DNA from 3 places in the Vreelandella sulfidaeris Esulfide1 genome. Region 2 is predicted to be linked to each of the others. Evidence: predicted binding sites of a transcription regulator. Region 2 holds the regulator's gene; each other region holds the start of a gene.
What was found. The regulator sigma-54, encoded in region 2, starts transcription at its own class of promoters, with help from an activator protein. The targets are predictions, from matches to a motif close to TGGCACNNNNNTTGCTNT.

Region 1 (2,252 bases), 1.8 Mb from region 2:
ATAAGTACTTGAGAGAGGGCGGGCCGGGGTCAAGCGAGACGCTTAGCGAATCGGGGGAGCGTACTGGAAGCCGCCGTCAGTCCATAGGGCGTTAACACCGCGCTCGATTTCAAGCGGAGAGTCCATGCCCACGTTGCGGTCGAAGCTTTCAGCGTAGTTACCCACTTGGCTAATAATGTTGTAAGCCCAGTCGGCTTCTAAGTTCATACCTTCGCCATAGTTGCCGTCTTGGCCCAGTAGGCGAGCGATATTGGGGTCTTCAGACGAGGTCATCTCATCAACGTTTTCGCTGGTAACGCCGTACTCTTCTGCGTTAAGCATGGCGAACAGCGACCATTTTACGATGTTGAACCAAAGGTCGTCGCCCTGACGAACCACCGGGCCCAGCGGCTCTTTGGAGATGACTTCTGAGAGGATCATTGAAGCGCTAGGATCATCTAGCTGGATACGTAGGGCCGCTAGCTGAGAGGTGTCAGATGTCAGCACGTCACAGCGGCCAGCTTGGTAGCCGCCAACGGTTTGCTCAGAGGTATCAAAAACGATCGGATTGAATTCCATATCGTTAGCACGGAAGTAGTCCGCCAGGTTCAGCTCGGTAGTGGTACCTGACTGAATGCAGATAGAGGCGCCATCAAGCTCGTCGGCACTGGTAATACCCAAGTCGCGGGCAACCATGAAGCCTTGGCCGTCATAAAAAGTAACCCCGGTGAAGTTCAGGCCCAGTGTGGTGTCGCGGGTGGTGGTCCAGGTGGTGTTACGTGAAAGTACGTCAACCTCACCAGACTGCAGCGCAGTGAAGCGCTCAACGGCGTTTAGGGAAATGTAGTTAACTGCATCCGCATCGCCAAGTACCGCGGCGGCTACTGCGCGACAAACATCGACATCAATGCCTTGCCAATTACCATCGTCATCCGGGGCTGAGAAGCCCGGCAAACCATCGCTCACACCACACTGAACGGCGCCACGCTCAATGGTATCTTCTAAGGTGTCGGCTTGAGCGGTCGCCATTCCCACTAGGCTAAGCGAACCAGCGGATGCCAGTAGCGCTAGATGTTTTTTATTGAACATTTAGTTTCCCTCGAAGTTATTAAAATCAGTAATTAAAATAGTTATGCATGCCGAAGCATGTCACTTAACCTAGCAAGGAAGATGCCAACATGGGTACAGGGACTAATTCAGCGCTTTTCAACGATAAAGCGAACGTTTGATACGAACGTATAGGTGCAAAAAATAAAACTGCCCCACCTTTCTGCACCTTCGTGGCGCAAAAAGATGGGGCAGCAGCGTAAAGTGACTTTCTGACGGTGTTATTCGGCGGAAAAGGCCTTGCGCATAAACGGAGGTAGGGCGAGGGCGCCACGATGGGCTTCAATGCTGTAGTACTCAAGCGGTAGGCCGTGGCTGGCGGCTGCTTGCTCGCGGAAGGCATTAACGTCAGTGGCTTTACCCGCCAACGTCACGCTCCACCAGCCCGAGGGGTAAACTGGCTGCGGGAAGGGCAGCGTAGCAACGCTGTCAAAACCCGCTTCAAGCATATCGTTGCGCAGCTCACGGATAATCGAGCTGCTGTGGTACAGCGGTGACTCGCTCTGCTGCACCATTACACCGCCGCTTTTCAATATTCGGTGGCAGCGCTTAAGAAAGTCGGTCTTAAACAGGCCTTCCGCAGGGCCGACCGGGTCGGTGGAGTCGATAATCAGTACATCGATGCTCTCATCAGGTGCATCATCTACCCATTTCACACCATCGGCGAACAGTAGCTCGGCGCGCGGATCGTTATTTGATTCTACTAACGACGGGAAGAAGCGCTCGGAGGCTTTCGTGACCTCCTCATCGATATCGATCTGAGTGACTTTTTCAACGCCGGGGTGACGCAGCACTTCTTTTAAGGTGCCGCAGTCGCCGCCGCCAATAATCACCACCCGCTTAGGGTCTTGATGAGTAAACAGCGCCGGATGAGCAATCATCTCGTGGTAGAGGAAGTTGTCTCGGTCGGTCAGCATCACGCAGCCATCCAGCACCATCAGGTTACCGTAAGTCTCGGTGGCGTAAACTTCCAGGTGCTGGTATGGGCTCTGCACATCCAGCAGTTTTTCAGAGATCTTCAGCGAGAAGGCGCTGCCGTGGCTATCAAAGACTTCGGTAAACCACTGGTCGTCGCGTAATTCGCTCATTAATTGACTCCTGAGTGCGCTGTATTGGGTTGCGTTGGAATATCCCGATGGTACTGCGGGCTAAGCTCGTGCAGCGCC
Region 2 (2,252 bases):
CAATACCTGTACTGCCTAAGCGCTCTCGACCGATTAAACGGCTAAACACTTCTTGACTGTCCAGGCTGGGAATATTTTGGGCAATAAAGGTGCTGAAAAACTCCAGCACCCTTTTTTTGCTGCCCCCGGGTACGTCGAAGAGGACACGTTCCGGGGGGAGTATGGTTTCCAACGTCATTGAATTAACGCACACCTGCGCCTTGGGCGCGGGCTTGTGCTTTTTCCTTATGTTTAACGAGTTGACGGTCAATTTTGTCCGCTAGTGCGTCAATAGCGGCGTACATATCACTGTCTATGGCTTCGGCATGTAAGTCAGCGCCTGCAGCATGCAGTGTACAGGCGGCATGCTGGCGCTCCTTCTCTACTGATAGGGTGACTTGCACCGTGGTTATATTGTCGTAATGGCGCTCTACACGTTCAAGCTTTTCGTTGACATAGTCACGCAAGGCGTCGGTCAGTTCTACGTGATGACCAGTGATATTAACTTGCATTGACGTACTCCTTATCCATCGGACTGTACTTCGATTGTAACCCTTTTTGCCGCGTTGCAAAGCCCTTGTCGAGAGTTTCCCTGAGAGGGTGACGAGTGCTAGCGCAAACGGCGCCGTTCACTGGAGGAGGGAATGCCCATCGCTTCGCGGTATTTGGCCACCGTGCGACGTGCCACCTGGATGCCCCCCTCATCTAAGAGCGTGACTAAGCGGCTATCCGAAAGCGGCTTGCCAGGCGGCTCTTCTTGGATCAGTTTCTTGAGCCGTGCGCGGATAGCCGTACTGGAGTGGCTATCGCCATCCTGCCCACTTACCTGGCTCGAGAAAAAATATTTGAGCTCAAAAACGCCCCGCGGTGTATGGATATATTTCTGAGTAGTTACCCGTGAAATAGTCGACTCGTGCATTTCCACGGCTTCGGCGATATCGGCGAGTATTAAAGGTTTCATCGCTTCTTCGCCATGCTCTAAAAAGCCAATTTGTCGGGTGATAATTTCACGGCCAACACGTAGCAGCGTATCGTTGCGGCTTGAAAGACTCTTAATCAGCCAGCGAGCTTCCTGAAGATGCTCTTTAAGAAACTGGTTGTCCTGACTTTTGTCTGCACGCTTTATCAAGCTGGCATAGTCAGGTTGTATCCGCAGCCGTGGCAGCGCCTCGGGGTTGAGTTCTAAATGCCAGCCTTCATGGTCATGGCGTACGACGAGATCCGGCGTTACGTAGCTGTCGTCGGTATCGCCATAGGCGCTGCCTGGGCGTGGATCAAGACTGCGTATTAGCAAAATGACATCCGCCAACTGATCATCATCAAGCCCCAGTCGGCGTTTTAGCAAGCGCATGTCATCTTTGCCCAACGCTTCAAGAAACTGTCGCACTAAGCGGCGGGCGGGGACCAGTAGCGGGGTATCATCAGGAAGGGCCGCTAGCTGCAGCATTAGGCATTCACGCAGGTCGCGGGCAAAGATACCCGTTGGCTCAAACTGCTGGAGCTTGAGCAAGATGGTTTCTACCTCGCGCTGGCTAAGTCCGTCAATGCCTTGAGCGCGAAGCCCTTCACGGATGTCATTGAGCGGTTGGGTTAAATAGCCGTTAGCGTCTAGCGCATCGATTAAGCTCTCCGCAACCTGCTGTTCACGCTCGCCAAAATCGGTCATCGCCAGTTGCCATAGCAAGTGCCCATGAAGGCTCTGGCCGGCAGCCTGACGCTCAAAGTCGGGCCCTTCACTACTGCTGGCGCCGTGACTTCCGATATCCTGGTAGGTATCTGACCAATCGCTATCTACTGATAATTCGGTGGGAATACTCTCGGACCACTCTTCTTCTTTAGGCTCGCTGACGGCCTGTTCGCTAAATTCATCTTCCTGTTCCAACAGGGGGTTGGCGTCTAAGGCCTGCTGAATTTCTTGACGAAGGTCCAGCGTTGATAGCTGTAACAGGGCGATGGCCTGCTGCAGCTGAGGTGTCATGGTCAGCTGTGTGCCGATACGCAGTTGTAGAGAAGCTTTCATGACCATCTGAGAACCACTCGTTATTCAGAATCCTCCACCCTAGTGCGAGTGAGGACCAGGTGCAAGTGCAATAAGCATGCCATTGGTGGTAAAGTCATTGTAGAGCACTATTTATAGGCCAAAAATAAGCGTCAGAATTAAGAAAAGCCTTACAGACGAAAGTCAGCACCCAAATAAACGTCTCTCACCTTCTGGTTTGTGAGAATGGCATCTGGAGAGCCGCTAGCGATGATTTGACCATCACCCACGATAT
Region 3 (2,252 bases), 2.1 Mb from region 2:
CCAATTGGAATACATCTGTTCAAGAGAAACTCCCGGAGGAATAAGCCCTGCTTTTTGCAGCAGATCGTAGCCCATCAACAAGACACCCACCGCGCCAGTCATCAGCACACCACGCGTCTGGTTAATCAATTTGGGCGCAATATTCTGAAAATCATTGGTAGGCGACACGATATTGGAGGCCGTATTGGTCGAGATAGTGGCGATAATGATCAGCAACATCGCCATCACTACCCAGAAAGGGCTGTCGATATAGCCAATCAGCCGCACTGGGTCAGCAACAGTTTGGCCCACCAGCGTTTCAGACGCCGCTGTTAATACCACCCCTAGCGCGGCAAAAAAGAACATGGTTAGCGGCAAACCGATTACCTGTCCGACGATCTGGTCTTTTTGGCTTTTGGCAAAACGACTGAAATCAGGAATATTCAGCGATAATGTCGCCCAAAAACCCACCATGGCGGTTAAGCCTGCGAAGAAGTAGCCGTACACTGAGGCCCCTTCAGGGCGCGAAGGCGGCTGCGCTAACAGCTCGGTCATCGACATGTTTGGCCACGCCCATACCATAAGCCCCACGCCAACGGCTAACAGCAATGGTGCCGCTAGGGTTTCCAACCACTTAATTGATTCCGCTCCGCGAATTACCACGTAAAGGTTCATCGCGCCGAACACAAAAAAGCCGATGACTTCCCCGATGCCACCAAGCGCTGCCCAGGCAGGCACAAGTTCAGATAGCAGTAGATGAATTGCCAACCCACCGAACATGGTTTGAATACCAAACCAACCACAGCCGACTAATGCGCGCACCAGGCAAGGTACGTTAGAACCTAATATACCGAATGAAGAACGCAGTACTACTGGAAAGGGAATGCCAAACTTGGTGCCTGGAAATGCATTCAAGGTAAGCGGGATGAGTACAATCACGTTGGCCAGCAAAATTGCGAATAATGCTTCCCCCACGCTCAAGCCAAAGTAGGCAGTTAACACGCCACCCAACGTGTAGGTAGGCACGCAGATCGACATCCCGACCCACAGTGCGGCGATGTTCCACTTCGTCCAGGTTCGCTCACTCGCCTGGGTAGGTGCAATATCCTCATTAAAGCGTGAACTACCGCTTACATCGTTGCCTACATCAAGCTCTATCAGCCCACCCCGATCCACCATCTGAGAGGTTATTTTCGTCATTGGTCTCTCCTAAGTGTTATCCGCTTCCCAGAAACCCTCACGGTCTGAGGTTGTTTTAAGCAATAAGCATGCCGACACACCCGCTGCCAGCACTTAACCTATTGATCAAAAACTGTCTTCCAGGACAAGAATTTTATTTTTATCATTTTATTACTGCTCTTTAGCCAACTTAATAACTGACGGACTAAAGAAGGCTAGATCAAAAAAAATATTTGCACCAACTTTAAGCGTTAAACATAACCTTAAACCCCTCAAATTTAAGTTAACTATTTGTTTATTAAAAATAATAAAAAAACACGAAAACAGTGCAACGCTTCACCATATTAGTGAAAAGTCGGTTATAAAATAAGAAAGTTAAATCAACTCAATGGGTTAAATAGCATTTTTAAAAAACAACACAATAACTTGCTAAAACACTCATCCTGACGATACTTTCCTAAAAGCTGACACAACAGACAACTTTAGAACTCAACCTAAACAACAATATATTCATAACCGCTAATACCAAGAATCAACACAAATAAGAGGGAGCGTCTAATGCAAAAGATGAAAATCGGCCTGATTCAGATGGGCCTTAAAACCAGCACCGACATGGAACCAGCCTCTATTCGCGACGCCATGAACGAAGCGCACCTACCGATGATTCAGCAAGCAGCCGAACAAGGCGTACAGGTATTGTGCTTTCAGGAAGTGTTCAACCAACCCTACTTCTGCCCCAGCCAGGATGGAAAATGGTACGCCGCCGCCGAGCGCGTGCCGGAAGGCCCCACCTGCCAAATGATGCAAAAACTCGCCGCCGAGCACCGCATGGTCATTATCGTGCCGGTGTACGAGGAAACCGAGACGGGCGTTTACTACAACACCGCGGCGGTCTTCGATGCCGACGGCAGCTACCTGGGCAAGTATCATAAAACCCATATTCCCCAAGTGGCCGGTTTCTGGGAAAAATTCTTCTTCAAGCCCGGCCAATCCAACTGGCCGGTGTTCGATACCGCCTACGGCAAGATCGGCGTGTACATCTGCTACGACCGTCACTTCCCCGAAGGCTGGCGGGCATTGGCGCTGAACGGCGC

Region 1: ACW44H_RS18375 (amino acid ABC transporter substrate-binding protein) is a predicted target of sigma-54. The motif match lies at 1,138-1,155, and genes of this name have one in related genera.
Region 3: ACW44H_RS17205 (NCS1 family nucleobase:cation symporter-1) is a predicted target of sigma-54. The motif match lies at 1,236-1,253, and genes of this name have one in related genera.

The regions. Positions count from the first base shown of each region.
Region 1 covers NZ_CM133364.1:3,948,756-3,951,007, reverse strand. The annotation lists gene ACW44H_RS18375 (amino acid ABC transporter substrate-binding protein) at 43-1,068, opposite strand; gene speE (polyamine aminopropyltransferase) at 1,308-2,174, opposite strand; gene hemE (uroporphyrinogen decarboxylase) at 2,174-2,252, opposite strand, start outside.
Region 2 covers NZ_CM133364.1:1,540,842-1,543,093, forward strand. The annotation lists gene ACW44H_RS07050 (PTS sugar transporter subunit IIA) at 1-178, opposite strand, end outside; gene hpf (ribosome hibernation-promoting factor, HPF/YfiA family) at 183-491, opposite strand; gene ACW44H_RS07060 (RNA polymerase factor sigma-54) at 590-2,005, opposite strand; gene lptB (LPS export ABC transporter ATP-binding protein) at 2,149-2,252, opposite strand, start outside.
Region 3 covers NZ_CM133364.1:3,697,744-3,699,995, forward strand. The annotation lists gene ACW44H_RS17205 (NCS1 family nucleobase:cation symporter-1) at 1-1,179, opposite strand, end outside; gene ACW44H_RS17210 (nitrilase-related carbon-nitrogen hydrolase) at 1,717-2,252, shown strand, end outside.